One region of the Streptomyces sp. UC4497 genome, then DNA from elsewhere that is predicted to be linked to it. Evidence: predicted binding sites of a transcription regulator. Region 1 holds the regulator's gene; the other holds the start of a gene.

Region 1 (9,689 bases):
CCTTGGTGGGCACGGCCATGGGCTGCTGCGAGCCGTCGTCCTCCTCCTCCGCGAGGAAGAACGCGCCGTACTGGGCGTTCACCAGCGGCGTCAGCTCGCGCAGGATCAGGTCGGCGACCTCCATCAGGTCGCGGTGGCCCTGCATCAGGGCGGCGAGGCGGGCCAGGTTCGACTCCAGCCAGTCCTTCGCGCGGGTCGTCTCGCGAAGGTTGGCCACCATCAGGTTGATGTTGTCCTTGAGCTCGGCGACCTCGCCCTGCGCGTCGACCGTGATCGAGCGGGACATGTCGCCCGAGGTCACCGCGGAGGCGACCTCGGCGATGGCGCGGACCTGCGTGGTCAGGTTCAGCGCCAGCTCGTTCACGTTCGTCGTCAGGCGCTTCCACGTGCCGTACACGCCCTCGACCCGTGCCTGGCCGCCGAGCTGACCCTGGGAGCCGACCTCGCGGGCGACCCGGGTCACCTCGGAGGAGAACGAGGAGAGCGTGTCGACCATCGTGTTGATGGTCGTCTTCAGTTCGAGGATCTCGCCGCGCGCGTCGACGTCGATCTTCTTGGAGAGGTCGCCCTGGGCCACGGCCGTGGCGACCTGCGCGATGTTCCGCACTTGTGAGGTCAGGTTGTCCGCCATGTAGTTGACGTTGTCGGTCAGGTCCTTCCAGACGCCCGACACGCCGTGAACGGTTGCGCGTCCGCCGAGGCGGCCGTCCGTGCCGACCTCGCGGGCGACGCGGGTCACCTCGTCGGCGAAGCCGCGCAGCTGCTCCACCATCGTGTTGACGGTGTCCTTCAGCTCCAGGATCTCGCCGCGCGCGTCGACCGAGATCTTCTTGGAGAGGTCGCCCTGGGCCACGGCCGTGGTGACTTGGGCGATATTTCGGACCTGGGAGGTCAGGTTCGACGCCATGAAGTTGACGTTCTCGGTCAGGTCGTTCCAGACGCCGGCGACGCCGCGGACCTGGGCCTGGCCGCCGAGGTTGCCCTCGGTGCCGACCTCGCGGGCCACGCGGGTGACCTCGTCGGCGAAGGCGGAGAGCTGGTCGACCATCGTGTTGATGGTCGACTTGAGTTCGAGGATCTCGCCCTTCGCCTCGACGGTGATCTTCTTGCCGAGGTCGCCCTGGGCCACCGCCGTCGACACGAGCGCGATGTTGCGCACCTGCGACGTCAGGTTGTCGGCCATGAAGTTGACGTTGTCGGTGAGGTCCTTCCAGACGCCGGAGACGCCGCGGACCTGGGCGCGGCCGCCCAGCTGTCCTTCGGTGCCGACCTCGCGCGCCACGCGGGTCACTTCGTCGGCGAAGGCGGAGAGCTGGTCGACCATCGTGTTGATGGTCGACTTGAGTTCGAGGATCTCGCCCTGCGCGTCGACCGTGATCTTCTGGCTCAGGTCTCCGTCGGCCACGGCGGTCGTGACCTGGGCGATGTTGCGGACCTGGGAGGTCAGGTTCGACGCCATGAAGTTGACGTTGTCGGTGAGGTCCTTCCAGACCCCGGAGACGCCGCGGACCTGGGCGCGGCCGCCCAACTGCCCTTCGGTGCCGACCTCGCGGGCGACACGGGTGACTTCGTCGGCGAACGCGGAGAGCTGGTCGACCATCGTGTTCACGGTCAGCTTGAGTTCGAGCAGCTCGCCCGTCGCCTCGATCGTGACCGTACGTGTCAGGTCGCCCTGCGCCACCGCCGTCGTCACGAGCGCGATGTCCCGCACCTGCGCCGTGAGCCGCGACGCCATGGTGTTGACCGCCTCGGTCACATCGCGCCAACTCCCGGACAGACCAGTGACCTTGGCGCGCCCACCGAGTCTTCCCTCGGTGCCCACCTCGCGGGCCACCCGGGTCACCTCGCCGGTGAACAGGGAGAGCTGGTCCACCATCTTGTTGACCGAACGACCCAACCGCCGCAGGTCGCCCCGGAGTTGACGGGTCCCGTCGTGCAGGTCGACACGCTGGTTGAGGTCGCCGCCCGCGACGGCCTCGAGCACCCGCGTGGCGTTCGCGGCCGGTGCGACGAGCGCGTCGATGATGGTGTTCACGTCGCCGACCCGCGTCACCCAGGCGCCCTGTCCGGGGCTCGCTTCCAGGCGCTCGTCGAGCCGGCCGTGCCGGGTGATCTCCCGCCGCACCCGCGCCAGTTCGGCGTTGAAGTGCACGCTGCGGTCGGCGAGCTGGTTGAATGTCGCGCCGAGCTCACCGACGATCCCGTCCGCCGTGATCGGTACATGCGCGAACGTGCCGTCCCGGGCAGCCGTCAGCGCGGCCAGCAACGGCCGGAGATCACTAGGGCGGATGGCTTCGTCACCGTAGCCCTTCTGAGGTGCACGCATACCACTGTTCTCACTCATAGCGGCCTACTTAGGTAACTCCACGCTTATGGGCGTGGTCAGTCTGTCACTCTGTTGGTGTCGCCTGAGGCGTCTTTGCCACAACTACTCAGGAGCCGAAACGTGGGTTCCATTCCGATCCAGCGGGAGAGCGCCTTCGGCGCCCCGGACGCGCCTGACCAGCCGACCGGGGTGCCGGTGGTCGCGCGCACATCGCTGCCCGGAAACCCGCTCGCGCCCGCGGCCGCCCGTCGTTTCCTGCGGGCCGCGTTCGTCGACTGGACCGAACTGCCCGAGCTGTCGGAGTCCCTGACGCTCGACGGGCGCCTCATGGACGACGCGACCGTCGTACTCAGCGAACTCGTCACCAATGCCGTCGTCCACGCGGGCACCGGCGTCGACCTCCTGTGCCGCCTGGAGGGCGCCGCCCCCGACGGCAGTGTCACCGCGGGACTCGTCGTCGAGGTCACCGACCGGCACCCGGCCCGCGCCGTCCGCAACGACCGGGCCTTCCGCTCGCCGGAGACCCCCGAATACGGCCGCGGACTCCAACTCGTCGCCTCGCTCTCCGAGTTGTGGGGCATCACCTACGGTCACGGCGCCAAGACCGTCTGGGCCCGGATCCCCGCCGACGCCCCGACATCCGCCGCGGAAATTCCCGACACCCCGGCCGGCGTGCGCAGCCTGCAGAGGGGCTTGCGGGCCGCGGAGATCCTCGCGCCCGCGTCCCGGCGCGCCCCCCAGGACCAGGACTGGATCAACCGCGGCGCGCTCTCCTTCCTCGCCGAGGCCTCCGACCTGCTCGCGGGACAGCTCGACGAGGACATGGTCGCCGCGCTCGTCGGCCAACTCCTCGTGCCGCGGCTCGCCGACTGGTGCGCCGTCTGGTTCTACGAGGAGGAGGGGCGCGGCCTGCCGGGCGTCGTCGAGCACGACATGCGCGGCGCGGACCCGATGCCGCTGCCCCGGCTCGCCCGCGTCTGGCACGCCCACGAACACCGCACCGAAGAGCTCCGCGGGCTCCTGGAGAAGGAACCCCCGCGGCTGCCCGACCGCCTCTCCGGCGCCGTCCCCGTGCCCTGGCCCTTCGACGGGCAGAGCGGCCCGGCCGCCCAGGACACGGGCTCGGCGCTCGCCTACCGGCTCTCCGCCGGCGGCCGCGCGCTCGGCATCCTGCTGATCGGGCGGGCTGGGCTGCACCGCTTCCCCGACGAGGTCACCGGGCTCGTCGAGGACTTCAGCCGGCGCGTCGGCCTCGCCGTCAGCGCGGCCCGCCGCTTCACCCGGCAGGCCACCATCAGCCGCATCCTGCAGCGCGGCCTGCTGCCCACGTCGATGGCCGAGATCCCCGGCGTGGCGAGCGCCCTCGTGTACGAGCCGAAGGAGGCGGGAGGACCCGGCGGCGACTTCTACGACGTGTTCCCGGCCGGCGCCGGACGCTGGTGCTTCGCGCTCGGCGACGTCCAGGGAAAGGGCCCGGAGGCCGCCGTCGTCATCGGGCTCGTACGGCCCTGGCTGCGGCTGCTCGCCCGCGAGGAGTACCAGGTCGCGCAGGTCCTCGACCGGCTCAACCGGCTGCTGCTCGACGACGCGACCGAGGCCTCCGACGCGGCGGCCCGCGCGCTCGCCGCGGCCGACGGCAGGGGCGTGCCACCGGAGGGCTCCACGTCCCGCTTCCTGTCGCTCCTGTACGGGGAGCTGACGCCCACCGAGGACGGCGTGCTGTGCACCATCGCCTCCGCCGGGCACCCGCTGCCGCTGCTCATGCGGCCCGGCGGGGAGGTCGTCGCCGCGGCCTCGCCACAGGTGCTGCTCGGTGTCGTCGACGATCCGGACTACACAAGCGAAACGTTTGTGATGCGCACCGGCGACACGCTCCTGGGCGTCACCGACGGGGTCACGGAGCGGCGCCGCGGGGCCCTCCAGTTCGACGACGGGGACGGGCTCGCGGCGGCGCTCGCCGGGTGCGCGGGCCTGACGGCGCCGCTGCTCGTCGAGCGGATCCGGCGGCTCGTGCACGCCTTCGGGGACAGCCCGCCGGACGACGACCTGGCGCTGCTGGTGCTCCAGGCGCAGTGACGGTGGTGCGGGTGGAATCCACGGAGGCGGGACAATGGGTCCATGCCTTCCGCACTTCCCGACGGTGAGCCCGTGCCCGACGACGGCTCGCTGCCCGCGTCCGCCCTCGCCGGGGCGGGGTCCCGACCCCTCGGCTTCTATCTGCACGTCCCGTACTGCGCCACGCGCTGCGGCTACTGCGACTTCAACACGTACACGGCCACCGAGCTGCGCGGCACGGGCGGCGTGCTCGCGTCCCGTGACAACTACGCGGAGACGCTGGTCGACGAGGTGCGGCTCGCGCGCAAGGTGCTCGGCGACGACCCGCGCCCGGTCCGCACCGTGTTCGTCGGGGGCGGTACGCCGACGCTGCTGCCGGCCGCCGACCTCGTACGGATGCTGGGGGCGGTCCGCGACGAGTTCGGGCTCGCGGACGACGCGGAGGTCACGACCGAGGCGAACCCCGAGTCGGTGGACCCGGCGTACCTGGCGGAGCTGCGGGCCGGCGGCTTCAACCGGATCTCGTTCGGGATGCAGAGCGCGCGGCAGCACGTGCTGAAGGTCCTCGACCGTACGCATACGCCGGGGCGGCCCGAGGCCTGTGTCGCGGAGGCGCGGGCGGCCGGATTCGAGCACGTGAACTTGGATTTGATCTACGGCACGCCGGGCGAGACGGACGACGACTGGCGGGCCTCGCTGGACGCGGCGCTCGGAGCGGGTCCGGACCATGTCTCGGCATACGCTCTGATCGTCGAGGAGGGCACGCAGCTGGCCCGGCGGATCCGGCGCGGCGAGGTGCCGATGACCGACGACGACGTGCACGCGGACCGCTATCTGATCGCCGACGAGGTGCTCGGGGCGGCAGGGTTCGACTGGTACGAGGTGTCGAACTGGGCGACGTCCGAGGCCGGGCGCTGCCTCCACAACGAGCTGTACTGGCGCGGGGCCGACTGGTGGGGGGCCGGGCCCGGGGCGCACTCGCACGTGGGCGGGGTGCGGTGGTGGAACGTCAAGCACCCGGGCGCGTACGCGGCGGCGCTCGCGGAGGGGCGGTCGCCGGGGGCCGGCCGGGAGATCCTCGCGGAGGAGGACCGCCGGGTCGAGCGGATCCTCCTCGAGCTACGGCTCCGTGACGGATGTCCGATGGAACTGCTTCGGGCCGACGGGCTCGCGGCGGCGCGAAAGGCTTTGGCGGACGGTCTCCTGGAGGCGGAACCGTTCGCGGCGGGCCGTGCGGTCCTGACGCTGCGAGGCCGTTTGCTGGCGGACGCGGTGGTCCGGGACCTGGTGGATTGATCTGGGCAGGGGGTGGGCAAGGCGGCGGCAGGCTCAGGCCGGGGCCGTGACGAAGTCGATGAGTTCTTCTACTCGGCCGAGAAGTTCCGGTTCCAGGTCCTTGTACGTGTGGACCCGGGACAGGATGTGCTGCCACGCCTCACCCGTGTTGGCCACCCGCCAGCCCAGTGCCCGGCACACGCCCGTCTTCCAGTCCTGGCCGCGGGGGACGCGCGGCCACGCCTCGATGCCGACCGAGGACGGCTTCACGGCCTCCCAGATGTCGATGTAGGGGTGGCCGACGACCAGTGCGTGCTCGCTCGTCACCGATTGGGCGATGTGCCATTCCTTCGAGCCGGGGACGAGGTGGTCGACCAGGACGCCGAGGCGGGCGTCCTGGCCCGGGGCGAAGTCGGCCACGACCGACGGGAGGTCGTCGACGCCCTCCAGGAATTCCACCGCCACGCCCTCGATGCGCAGGTCGTGGCCCCAGACCCGCTCGATGAGCTCCGCGTCGTGCTTGCCCTCCACGTAGATGCGGCCCGCCCGGGCCACCCGTGCGCGGGCGCCGGGGACCGCCACCGAGCCGGACGCGCTGCGGGCGGGTCGGGTCGGGGCCGGCCCCGAGGGGCGTACGAGGGTGACGACCTTGCCGTCGATCATGAAGCCGCGCGGCTCCATCGGGAACACCCGGAGCTTGCCGAAGCGGTCCTCCAGGGTCACCGTCGGACCCTGCGCCGTCTTCTCGACCCGGATCACCGCTCCGCAGAAGCCCGTGGTGACCTCCTCGACGACGAGGTCCGGTTCGGCCGGAACCTCGGGTACCGGCTTGTTCCGCTTCCAGGGGGGAGTCAGGTCGGCAGAGTACTGGCGCATCCGGCAGACGATAAGAGAACAGCGCAGGCCAGGGCTACGACACGCCGAAACGCGTCGCCAATGTGGCGCGTTGCGCGCGGACGAACCGCGCATTCACCGCCGAACCGTGCCCGGGTACGTACACCGCGTCCTCGCCGCCGAGGTCGAGCAGCCGGTCGAGCGCCGCGGGCCAGTGGCCCGGCGCCGCATCCGGGCCCGCCTGCGGCTCGCCCGACTCCTCCACCAGGTCGCCGCAGAAGACGATCTCCGGGCCGCCGGGGCCTCCGGGCACGAGTACCGCCAGGTCGTGGCCGCTGTGCGCAGGACCGATGTTCGCGAGCAGCACCGTCAGGCCGCCGCCCAGGTCGAGCGTCCACTCGCCGCACACCCGGTGCGCCGGGGTGACGAGGATGTCGACCGCCTCGGTGGCCGCCTCCGGGTCGACACCGTGCCGCACCGCGTCGGTCCGCAACCCCTCGGCGCCGCGCTCGAAGAGGACGTCGATGCCCACCGCCCCGTACACCTCGACGCCCGCGAACGCGGCCGTGCCGAGCACGTGGTCGAAGTGCGGGTGGGTCAACGCGACATGGGTCACTCTCCGGTGTGCCCCGAGGAGCGCGCGGGCGTCGGCACGCAGCCGGGCGCCTTCACGGAGTGAGGATCCGGTGTCGATCAAGAGCGCCGCGTCTTTACCGATGACGAGGCCGCTCGTGCAGTCGAGGCCGGGCAGCCGCACCCGCCCCACGTTCGGCGCGAGACCCTCCCATCCCACCGAGGACCAGTCGATACGCTGCGCGAGCTCCATACCTCGACGCTAGCGCCCTTGCCGGGCCCGTACCCACCGGCCGTACACTGAGCCGGGGACGATTGGCACTCGCCCACAGGGAGTGCCAAAGACAGGATGATCGCAACGGCTGTTTCTGGAGGTGTGCGCCGATGCTCAATGAACGCAGGCTCGAAGTGCTGCGCGCAATCGTCCAGGACTACGTCGGTACCGAGGAGCCCGTCGGCTCCAAGGCGCTCACCGAGCGGCACAAGCTCGGGGTCTCCCCGGCGACCGTGCGCAACGACATGGCGGCCCTGGAGGACGAGGGGTTCATCGCCCAGCCGCACACCAGTGCGGGGCGCATCCCCACCGACAAGGGCTACCGCCTGTTCGTCGACAAGCTCACCGCCGTGAAGCCGATGGCCGCGCCCGAGCGGCGCGCCATCCAGAACTTCCTGGACGGCGCCGTCGATCTCGACGACGTCGTCGGACGCACCGTACGGCTGCTCGCGCAGCTCACGCGGCAGGTGGCGATCGTCCAGTACCCGTCCCTGACCCGGTCCACCGTGCGCCATGTCGAACTGCTCTCGCTCGCGCCCGCCCGTCTGATGCTCGTACTGATCACGGACACCGGGCGCGTGGAGCAGCGGATGATCGACTGCCCGGCGCCGTTCGGCGAGTCGTCCCTGGCGGACCTGCGGGCCCGGCTGAACAGCCGTGTCGCGGGCCGCAGGTTCGCCGACGTGCCGCAGCTGGTGCAGGACCTGCCGGACGCCTTCGAGCAGGAGGACCGGGGCACGGTCTCCACGGTGCTCTCCACTCTTCTGGAGACACTCGTCGAGGAGACCGAGGAGCGGCTGATGATCGGCGGAACCGCCAATCTCACTCGCTTCGGACATGATTTTCCCCTCACCATCCGGCCCGTTCTGGAAGCCTTGGAGGAGCAGGTCGTGCTCCTCAAGCTCCTGGGCGAGCTGGGGGATTCGGGCATGGCCGTACGGATCGGTCACGAGAACGCCCATGAGGGACTCAACTCCACGTCCGTCGTGTCGGTCGGCTACGGTTCGGGCGGCGAGGCAGTGGCCAAGCTCGGCGTGGTCGGACCGACCCGCATGGATTACCCGGGAACGATGGGAGCAGTACGCGCAGTGGCACGTTACGTCGGACAGATCCTGGCGGAGTCGTAAGTGGCCACGGACTACTACGCCGTACTAGGCGTGCGCCGCGACGCTTCCCAGGACGAGATCAAGAAGGCTTTTCGGAGGCTCGCACGCGAGCTGCACCCGGACGTGAATCCGGATCCGAAGACCCAGGAGCGGTTCAAGGAGATCAACGCCGCCTACGAGGTGCTCTCCGATCCGCAGAAGAAGCAGGTCTACGACCTCGGGGGCGACCCCCTGTCGCAGGCCGGCGGAGGTGGCGGGGCCGGTGGCTTCGGCGCCGGCGGGTTCGGGAACTTCTCGGACATCATGGATGCCTTCTTCGGTACGGCGTCGCAGCGCGGACCCCGGTCCCGTACGCGGCGCGGCCAGGACGCCATGATCCGGCTCGAGGTCGAGCTGGACGAGGCCGCCTTCGGCACCACGAAGGACATTCAGGTCGACACGGCTGTGGTCTGTACGACCTGTAGCGGTGAGGGCGCCGCGCCCGGGACCTCGGCCCAGACCTGTGACATGTGTCGCGGTCGCGGTGAGGTCTCCCAGGTCACGCGGTCCTTCCTCGGTCAGGTCATGACCTCGCGGCCGTGCCCGCAGTGCCAGGGCTTCGGCACGGTCGTGCCCACTCCGTGCCCGGAGTGCGCGGGCGACGGGCGCATTCGCTCCCGTCGGACCCTGACCGTGAAGATCCCGGCCGGTGTGGACAACGGGACGCGGATCCAGCTCGCGGGTGAGGGTGAGGTCGGCCCCGGTGGCGGCCCCGCCGGTGACCTGTACGTGGAGATCCACGAGCTCCCGCACCCGACGTTCCAGCGGCGCGGCGACGATCTGCACTGCACGGTCACCATCCCGATGACGGCGGCGGCTCTCGGCACGAAGGTGCCGCTGGAGACGCTCGACGGCACGGAGGAGATCGACATCCGGCCGGGTACGCAGTCCGGTCAGTCGGTTCCGCTGCACGGGCGTGGTGTCACGCATCTGCGGGGTGGCGGTCGTGGTGACCTCATCGTGCACGTCGAGGTCATGACGCCGCAGAAGCTGGATCCGGAGCAGGAGCGGGTGTTGCGGGAGCTGGCCAAGCTGCGTGGTGAGGAGCGGCCCACGGGGCAGTTCCAGCCGGGGCAGCAGGGGCTTTTCTCCCGCCTGAAGGACGCGTTCAACGGCCGTTGAGCCAGCCGCGCCTTGCCCACCCGTTGCCTCAGGGCGGCGGGTGGGCGTTTTTTGAGCCCCTGCGGCGGTTGAGCAGCGGGGGCCG
Region 2 (9,689 bases), on a different contig from region 1:
CGGCCAAGGACAAGTCCCTGCGCCCCTTCATCGACGAGCTGGCGGGCGCCACGTACTACCCGGCCAACAAGACGTCCTGGCCCGAGGTCAGCGCCGAGATCAAGAAGCAGATCGGCTCCACGGTCACGCCGCAGGGCAGCGCGGCGGGCACGCTCGGGGCGATCCAGAACGACGCGGCGGCCGCGGAATCCGCGGAGTAGCGTGACGGGCATGGGTCCTCTCGGCGAGCGCGAACGCGCGGTGCTCACGTTCGAGGGGCGGGGCTGGGCCTCGCCGGGCGCCAAGGAGCGGGCGATCCGCGAGGAACTGGACCTGGCGCCGGTCCGCTACTTCCAGCTCCTGAACGCGCTCCTGGACGACCCCAGGGCGCTGGAGTTCGCCCCGGTGACGGTGAACCGCTTGCGCCGGGTCCGGGAGGCACGGCGCCGCGAGCGCTAGGCCCCGGGGCTCCGCCCCGGACCCCGCTGCTCAATCGCCGCAGGGGCTTAATTTGCCCAGCCCCGCCGGACATGTGCAGCGCGGCTATCGTCAACGGCATGGCAAGCCACGAGTACGCCCCCCGGACCACCGCAGGACGCGACGGCCTGAACGCCCTCCTGGCCCACCCCCGGCAGGGCATCGTCGCGATCGACTTCGACGGCACCCTCGCCCCCATCGTCCCCGACCCCGACCAGGCCCGCGCCCACCCGGACGTGGTCCCCGCCCTCGCCGCCCTCGCCCCGAAGGTCGCCGCGATCGCGGTCGTCACGGGCCGCCCGGCGAGCGTCGCGGTCCGCCACGGCGGCTTCTCCGGCGTCCCCGGCCTCGAACACCTCGTCGTCCTCGGGCACTACGGCGCCGAACGCTGGGACGCCGTCACCGGCACGGTCAGCGCCCCCGCCCCGCACCCCGGCGTGGCCACCGTCCGGGCCGAACTCCCCGGCGTACTGGCCGAGTCGAACCTCTGGCACGACACGTACATCGAGGAGAAGGGCCGCGCCGTCGCGGTCCACACGCGCCGCGCAAAGGACCCGCAGGCCGCCTTCGACACCCTCCGCGAACCCCTGGCGGAACTCGCCGCGCGGCACGGCCTGATCGTGGAGCCGGGCCGCATGGTCCTGGAGCTGCGCCCGCCGGGCGTCGACAAGGGCGTGGCGCTCACCGAGTACGTACGGGAGGTGGGCGCCGAGTCCGTCCTCTACGCGGGCGACGACCTCGGCGACCTCCCGGCCTTCGCGGCAGTGGAGAAACTGCGCTCCGACGGGGTGCCGGGCCTCTTGGTGGCGGCGGACACGGTCGTACCCGAACTCGCCGACAGGGCCGACCTGTTGGTGGAGGGCCCCGCGGAATTGGCCGCCTTCTTCTCAGGCCTCGCGCAGCGCCTCTAGCTGGTCCAGGAACCACGCCTCCGGCGGCAGCGCCGTCGCCGCCTCCGCGAGGCGCTTCGTGCGTTCCTCGCGCTCGTCCCGCGGCATGGCGAGCGCCTCCGCGAGGGCGCGCGAAGTTCCGGTCAGGTCATAGGGGTTGACGGTCAGCGCGTCCTCGGCCAGCTCCTCGTACGCCCCCGCCTCCCGCGAGAGCACCAGCACGCACCCGTCGTCGGAGACCACCGGCACCTCCTTGGCGACCAGGTTCATGCCGTCCCTGATCGGGTTCACGAGGGCCACGTCGGCGAGCCGGTACGCGGCCAGCGAGCGCGCGAAGTCGTCCTTCACGTGGAGCACGACCGGCGTCCAACCCTCCGTACCGAAGCGGGAGTTGATGGCCTCGGCGACCCGCGCCACCTCGGCCGTGTAGTCCCGGTACACGGCCAGGTCCTGCCGCGACGGGTAGGCGAACGCAACGTGAACGACCCGCTCCCGCCACTCGGGCCGTTCCTCGAGCAGCAGCTCGTACGCCTGAAGCCCCCGCACGATGTTCTTCGACAGCTCCGTGCGGTCCACCCGCACGATCACCTTGCGGCCCTCGCCCACCTGCGCGCGCAGCGCCGTGAGCCGCTCCTCCACATCGTCCCGGTGCGCCCGCTCCCGCAGGAAGTCCGCGTCCGCGCCGAGCCCGTGCACCCCGATCCGGGTCCCGGACGTGCCGCCGACGAGATGCGTACAGCAGTCGGTGAAGGCGTCCGCCCAGCGCCGGGTCAGGAACGCACAGCGGTCGGCCCCGAGCATGCCCCGCAGCACCTGCTCGGCGATGTCGTCGGGCAGCATCCGGAAGTAGTCGACGGGCGCCCACGGCGTGTGCGAGAAGTGCCCGATCCGCAGGTCGCCGCGGAGCTCGCGGAGCATCCCCGGCACCAGCGTCAGGTGGTAGTCCTGCACGACCACCGTCGCGCCCGGCGCCGCCTCCTCGGCGAGCGCCTCGGCGAAGGCCCGGTTGTACGCCTCGTAGGACGCCCACTGCCTGCGGAACTCCGGTCCGAAGGCGGGCTCCAGAGGCGTCTGGTACAGCATGTGGTGCACGAACCACAGCACCGAGTTCGCGACCCCGTTGTACGCGTCCGTGTGCACGTCGGCGTCGATGTCGAGCATCCGCACTCCCGGCTCGGCGACCCCGCGCCGCACCGCCTCCCGGTCGCCCTCGCTCAGCGCCGAGCACACCCACAGCTTGTTCTCGACGGCGCTCAGCGCCGACACCAGGCCGCCCCCGCCGCGCTTCGCCTCGATCCCTCCCGCGTCGTCGAGGACGTACGAGACCGGGCCGCGGTTGGACGCGACGAGAACCTCAGCAGCACCATGCGTCGTGGAACTCATACGGGCACGCTAGCCCGGCCCGGAAACGTTCAAACGTAAGGCCGGGCCCCATCGGGGCCCGGCCGTATACGACACCTGCGATCGGGTCAGTCCTTGCGGCCGCGGACGGCGGCGACGACCAGCGCGCCGAGCCCGCACAGCGTGATGGCGAGCCCGCCGTACAGCGGCAGCATCGAGTCGGTCCCGGTCTCGGCCATCTCGCCGCCGCTCGGCGGATTCGGCGGTGTGGGCCGCGCCTGCGGGCTCTGGTTGCTCGTCGACGGGGTCGGCGAGGGCTCGGGCGTCTGCTCGCCCGGCTGCCGGCTCGGACTTGGCGTCGGCGTCGGCGAGGGGCTGGTCGGCGTCGGCGACGGCGCCTCCCGCTCGATGACGGGCGCGATGCCGCACAGCGCGTCCGTGGAGCCCTCCGCGCAGTTGGTGCGCGGGGAGTCGGCGGTGACGCTGTTCGTGAGCTTCCCGTCGCCGCTCACCGGGTCGTTGACCTGCACGGAGTACGTGACGGTCGCGGTCTCGCCGGCCGGGATGTCACCGGTGAAGTTGATCTTCGGCTCGGTGTAGTCGACGTTCCCGATGCTCGCCTCGGCGTCGTTGTTGTACGTCGCGTCGTCGAGGTTCTCGGTGAGGTCGTCGGTGAACTTGGCGTTGGGGTACGGCAGCCGGCTGACGTTCTTCGCCTTCACCGTGTACGTGACCGTGTCGCCGGGCTCCACCTTCGCGGGGCTCGCCGTCTTGGTGATCTCCAGGTCGGGCACCGGGACGGACAGGGCGAGCGCCGAGGGGACGTAGGTGTCGCCCTTGGTGGAGAAGTCGAGCGTGGTGGAGGTCGAGCCGACCGGGATCGGCTCGTCCCCGACGGCCCGCGTGGAGCCGCTGCCCGAGACGTCAAATTCCTTCGCGTCGATGCTCAGGTTGTTGACCATCTTCGGGTCGAGGGCGCCGTCGTCCTCGGAGATGAAGAAGTTGTTGGTGTTGCCGGTGTGCGCCTCGGGGATGTTCTGGCCGCCGACGGCGAACTTGTCGCCCGGCGTGTTCCAGTCGCCCTCGTACGCGGTGACGCTCGCGTGCGGGGTGCCCGAGGTCCGGTAGAAGCCGTCCACGGTGACCCGGGTGGCCGGGGAGGTGGAGCGCTGCAGGACGTGGCCGCCGTAGATGTAGACGTTGCGGCGGTCCGGAGCATAGGCGTCGTTCGGTCCGTCGTACTTGTAGACGACGGTCATCGACCAGCCGGCCACGCAGCCCTTGCCGGTGGGCGCCCAGATGTCGCCGACCGAGACCGGCACCGGGGTGCCCGTGCCGGTGACGCCGCTGAACAGGCCCGTGACGTCGGCCTCGCCCGTGTAGTAGTGCGGGCCGCTGGTGGAGGCGGGGTCCTGGACCAGGTTCTCGGGGGAGACCTTGGCCGGGGCCGTGCCGTTCACGCCGACCGAGGGGACCGCGTCGAGCGGGGCGCCGGGCGAGGGGGCCACGTCGGCGCCGGAGATGTCGCAGCGCTTCAGCTGCGCGCCGCTCGGGCCCTTGTACGTGCCGTCGTTGCCGCCGTAGAAGAGGCGGGCGTAGGCGACCCGGGCGCCGGGCGGGATGGTGACCCGGCCGGTGCTGGAGCCGTAGCCGTCGGTCGTCCCCGCGGTGTTGATCCGCTGCATGACGAACGTGTTGTTGTTGTCCTTGCCCTCGCCGTTCGCGGCGACGGCGCAGCGTCCGGCCATCGTGGCGTCGTCCGTCGGGCAGCCCATGACCGTGTTGCCGATGGTCTTGAAGTCGCCGTAGATCGATTCGTCGTAGCGCTTGGCGAAGGGGGAGACCACGTCCGCGGAGGCGGGGCTCGGCGCCAGGCCCGCCATGCCCGTCAGGCAGGCGGCGAGGGTGGCGGTGACGGCGCACGCCGCCCTGCCCTTGAACCTGCCCTTGAATTGTCTAAGCCACATAAAGGGCAAGTTAGACAAAACATATGATTATGCGGCGCTTATGCGACGCGACGCTCCGCGTACTCACCGATTTCGATCATCGGCGGCCGCTCCTCCGTGTCGACCTCGTGGGTACGCGGCTCGAAGCCGCCCTCCCCGCGCTCGAACTGCGTGAGCACCGGCCTGACGAGGTGCCCGCGCGCGAGCCGGAGCTGGGCGGTGCGGTAGATCGCCGCCGCCATCCGGCCGAGCGCCTGCCCGTCCTGGTGCCGGTGCTTGCGCACACCGACGTCGACCTGGGCGAGCGCGTCGAGGCCCACGGTGTGCAGCGCGTCCACGAGCAGGCCGAGCTCCACGCCGTATCCGACGGGGAACGGGAGCCGCTCGAGCAGCGAGCGCCGGGCCGCGTACTCGCCGCCCAACGGCTGGACGAATCCCGCCAGTTGGGGCCAGTGGAGGTTGAGGATCGGGCGCGCCATCAGCTCGGTCACCCGGCCGCCCTGCCCGGCGGCCCCGGCCAGCGGGCGGTCGTACATCGCCTTCACGAAGTCCACGCCCGGCTCGGTGAGCAGCGGGCCGACGATCCCGGAGACGAAGTCCGCGGAGAACTCCTTCAGATCGGCGTCGACGAAGCACACGATGTCACCGGAAGTGACGAACAGGGAGCGCCACAGCACCTCGCCCTTGCCGGCCCTGACCGGGATCCGCGGCAGGATCGTGTCCCGGTGCTCGACACGCGCCCCGGCCGCCGCCGCGACCTCGGACGTACGGTCCGTGGAGCCGGAGTCGATCACGACGAGCTCGTCGACGAGCGGCACCGCGTCCGTCATCAGCGCGCGCCGGATCTCGGCGACGATCTCGCCGACCGTCTCCTCCTCGTTCAGCGCGGGCAGTACGACACTTACCGTCTGACCCGAGGCCTGCTTGGCGGCGATCACCCGGTGCAGCGGGTGATCGGCCACGGACCAGGAGCGCCTGTTCAGCCAGCGCTCGACCTCTTCCAGCACGGTCTGCGTTCCTTCCCTCAGGACCAACATGTGATCCATCTCGCGCATCGGACGACTATCTCAAGGGTCCGGGCCTTCGGTTACAGTCTTGAACAAGGCCGGTGACCATCGCATGTCGGGGGTCGCCTGCCGTACACACAACTGAATCCACACAATCGAATACCGCTCATCCAGAGGGGCAGAGGGATACGGCCCGTTGAAGCCCCGGCAACCCTCCAGCCGGTCTCGTTCCGCACATCGCAGTGCGCCCGCGAGGCTCCCGGCTAGTGAAGGTGCCAAATCCGTCTCGTGGCGAGATGCGTCGCGAGGAAGATGAGGAGAAAGGGCCTCGCCTCTCATGGCTGTACAGACTGTCGCCACCGAAACGACCGCCAAGACCGTTGATCTCGGTCCGGCCTCCGGCCTTTCCTGCCGTGAGTGCGGCAACATCGTCCCGCTCGGCCCCGTCTTCGCCTGCGCCGAGTGTTTCGGGCCTCTGGAAGTCGCGTACGACCTGCCCGTCGGCGACCCCGAGGCGCTCCGCAAGCAGATCGAGGCCGGCCCCGCCAACATCTGGCGCTACGCCCCGCTGCTGCCCGTCCCGGCCGACGTCGCCGAGAAGCCGAACCTGAACCCCGGCTGGACCAAGCTCGTCAAGGCCGACAACCTCGGTCGTGAACTGGGCGTCGCCGAGGGCAAGTTGTTCGTCAAGGACGACTCCGGCAACCCCACGCACTCCTTCAAGGACCGCGTCGTCGCGCAGGCCATCGAGGCCGCCCGCGCCTTCGGCTTCACCACGCTCTCCTGCTCCTCCACCGGCAACCTGGCCGGCGCCGTCGGCGCCGCCGCCGCCCGTGCGGGCTTCCGGTCCTGCGTGTTCATCCCGCACGACCTGGAGCAGGGCAAGGTCGTCATGGCCGGTGTCTACGGCGGTGACCTCGTCGCCATCGAGGGCAACTACGACGACGTGAACCGCTTCTGCTCCGAGCTCATCGGCGACCCGCTGGGCGAGGGCTGGGGCTTTGTGAACGTGAACCTCCGCCCGTACTACGGCGAGGGTTCCAAGACGCTCGCGTACGAGATCTGCGAGCAGCTCGGCTGGCAGCTCCCGGACCAGTTGGTCATCCCGATCGCGTCCGGCTCGCAGTTCACGAAGATCGACAAGGGCCTGAAGGAGCTGATCAAGCTCGGCCTCGTCGAGGACAAGCCCTACAAGCTCTTCGGCGCCCAGGCCGAGGGCTGCTCCCCGGTCTCCGTCGCCTACAAGGGCGGCCACGACGTGGTCCGCCCGCAGAAGCCGACCACCATCGCCAAGTCCCTCGCGATCGGCAACCCGGCCGACGGCCCGTACGTCCTCGACATCGCGCGCCGCACCGGTGGCGCCGTGGAGGACGTCAACGACGAGCAGGTCGTCGACGCGATCAAGCTGCTCGCGCAGACGGAGGGCATCTTCGCCGAGACGGCGGGCGGCGTCACGCTGGGTGTCACCAAGAAGCTCATCGAGGCGGGCCTCATCGACCCGTCGCTGACGACGGTCGTCCTGAACACGGGTGACGGTCTCAAGACGCTGGACGCGGTCGCCGAGTCCTCGCAGGCCACCGCCACGATCCGGCCCAACCTGGACGCGTTCCGCGAGGCCGGCCTCGCCACCGACCACTGAGCCCGACCGAACTTGTAGCAACAGGAGTCACCAGCATGAGCGTCAACGTTCGCATCCCCACCATCCTGCGCACCTACACCGGCGGGCAGTCCGAGGTCGCCGCCGAGGGCGCCACCCTCGCCGACGTCATCGCCGACCTGGAGAAGAACCACACCGGCATCGCCGCCCGCGTCCTCGACGACCAGGGCAAGCTGCGCCGCTTCGTGAACGTGTACGTGAACGACGACGACGTCCGCTTCGAGCAGGGCCTCCAGACGGCGACGCCGGACGGCGCCGGCGTCTCGATCATTCCGGCCGTCGCCGGCGGCTGATCCATTCAGTTCTACGCAGAGTTAACCGAATTGCCCCCTCCGCAAGAGAAGCGGAGGGGGCAATTCTGCATGGTTGAGCGCGGTACAGTTGGGGAAGCTGCTGCCTTTCCCCGCGCGGTGCATGACGGGCGCATATGAGTTCTCGCCCGAAGCCCGACAAGAAGTAGCCAAAGTGTGCAGCCCTTTCGGGCCTTTTACGGCATTTACACGGCCCGACTTGCCCGCGGATCCGGTGAGTTGACCCGTTTTCCCCGATCTGGCGTGCCCAGAATTCTCGTCCGACTGACCTGTTGCAGACGGCAGTTGGGCAGATACATTCAGCCGCGGTCGACGCGTTCCGGCGCACACCCCCATATCCCATGGGGCGTGAGGTCTGACCCGGGTCCGCGAAGTGCGGTCCTGCGCAAGGGCCAGTAATAGGGGAGTTAGGCATGGCTCAGGGCACCGTCAAGTGGTTCAACGCGGAGAAGGGGTACGGCTTCATCGCGGTCGACGGTGGTGCGGATGTTTTCGTCCACTACAGCGCGATTCAGATGGACGGCTACCGCACCCTCGAAGAGGGTCAGCGGGTCGAGTTCGAGATCTCGCAGGGCCAGAAGGGGCCGCAGGCCGACATGGTCCGCGTGGCCGCCGGCTGAACGCGCGCGTCAGACTGCAAGCTTGTACGTCGCACGTTGTGGAGGGCCCGTCTCCCGGGTAACCGGGGGCGGGCCCTTCGCGCTGAACGGGTCCAGCCTGCGCTTTCGTGGTACGGCCTTGCACTCACATGGGTCGAGTGCTAATCATTGGGCTTAGCACTCTCCGAGTGAGAGTGACAAAACTTGGATCGGGTCGGTGAGGTCCGGGGGCCGGGTGGTGCAAGGAGCCACAAGGCCCGCAGGCCGTCCGTCGCGGGCACCAGCACGGTCCTTTTGCGTTAGCCACCCCGTCCGGGAGGACCACTTCACATGGCCAAGATCATCGCGTTCGACGAGGAGGCACGGCGCGGCCTCGAGCGCGGCATGAACCAGCTCGCCGACGCCGTCAAGGTGACCCTGGGCCCCAAGGGTCGCAACGTCGTCCTCGAGAAGAAGTGGGGCGCCCCCACGATCACCAACGATGGTGTGTCCATCGCCAAGGAGATCGAGCTCGAGGACCCGTACGAGAAGATCGGCGCCGAGCTGGTCAAGGAGGTCGCGAAGAAGACGGACGACGTCGCCGGTGACGGCACGACGACCGCGACCGTCCTGGCCCAGGCGCTCGTTCGCGAAGGCCTTCGCAACGTAGCCGCCGGCGCCAACCCGATGGCCCTCAAGCGCGGCATCGAGAAGGCCACCGAGGCCGTCTCCGCCGCCCTTCTTGAGCAGGCCAAGGAGGTGGAGACCAAGGAGCAGATCGCCTCCACCGCCTCCATCTCGGCCGCCGACACCCAGATCGGCGAGCTCATCGCCGAGGCCATGGACAAGGTCGGCAAGGAAGGCGTCATCACCGTCGAGGAGTCCCAGACCTTCGGTCTGGAGCTCGAGCTCACCGAGGGTATGCGCTTCGACAAGGGCTACATCTCGGCGTACTTCGCCACCGACATGGAGCGTATGGAGGCCTCGCTCGAGGACCCGTACATCCTGATCGTCAACTCGAAGATCGGCAACGTGAAGGACCTCCTTCCGCTGCTCGAGAAGGTCATGCAGTCCGGCAAGCCGCTGCTGATCATCGCCGAGGACGTCGAGGGCGAGGCCCTGTCGACCCTGGTCGTCAACAAGATCCGTGGCACCTTCAAGTCCGTCGCCGTCAAGGCCCCGGGCTTCGGTGACCGCCGCAAGGCCATGCTCGGCGACATCGCCATCCTCACGGGCGGCACCGTCATCTCCGAGGAGGTCGGCCTCAAGCTGGAGAACGCCGGTCTCGACCTGCTCGGCCGCGCCCGCAAGGTCGTCATCACCAAGGACGAGACGACGATCGTCGACGGCTCCGGTGAGAGCGACCAGGTCCAGGGTCGCGTCAACCAGATCCGTGCCGAGATCGAGAACAGCGACTCGGACTACGACCGCGAGAAGCTCCAGGAGCGCCTCGCCAAGCTCGCCGGCGGCGTGGCCGTCATCAAGGCGGGCGCGGCCACCGAG

Evidence for each region. The regulator HrcA, encoded in region 1, represses chaperone genes, less so after heat shock. The targets are predictions, from matches to a motif close to TTNGCACTCNGNNNNNCNGAGTGCNAA.
Region 2: the regulator HrcA is predicted to act here: its motif matches at 8,382-8,408, upstream of groL (chaperonin GroEL).

The regions. Positions count from the first base shown of each region.
Region 1 is NZ_JBTYHB010000070.1:5-9,693, reverse strand. It holds gene ACYSUO_RS41990 (HAMP domain-containing protein) at 1-2,344, opposite strand, end outside; gene ACYSUO_RS41985 (SpoIIE family protein phosphatase) at 2,447-4,402, shown strand; gene hemW (radical SAM family heme chaperone HemW) at 4,445-5,677, shown strand; gene ACYSUO_RS41975 (DUF3097 domain-containing protein) at 5,711-6,532, opposite strand; gene ACYSUO_RS41970 (MBL fold metallo-hydrolase) at 6,567-7,316, opposite strand; gene hrcA (heat-inducible transcriptional repressor HrcA) at 7,448-8,464, shown strand; gene dnaJ (molecular chaperone DnaJ) at 8,465-9,604, shown strand.
Region 2 is NZ_JBTYHB010000036.1:70,301-79,989, reverse strand. It holds gene ACYSUO_RS34385 (ABC transporter substrate-binding protein) at 1-200, shown strand, start outside; gene ACYSUO_RS34380 (DUF3263 domain-containing protein) at 211-438, shown strand; gene otsB (trehalose-phosphatase) at 537-1,367, shown strand; gene ACYSUO_RS34370 (alpha,alpha-trehalose-phosphate synthase (UDP-forming)) at 1,344-2,729, opposite strand; gene ACYSUO_RS34365 (DUF7927 domain-containing protein) at 2,816-4,654, opposite strand; gene ACYSUO_RS34360 (glucosyl-3-phosphoglycerate synthase) at 4,693-5,640, opposite strand; SAM riboswitch class I at 5,804-5,959, shown strand; gene thrC (threonine synthase) at 5,978-7,279, shown strand; gene ACYSUO_RS34350 (MoaD/ThiS family protein) at 7,315-7,590, shown strand; gene ACYSUO_RS34345 (cold-shock protein) at 8,022-8,228, shown strand; gene groL (chaperonin GroEL) at 8,538-9,689, shown strand, end outside.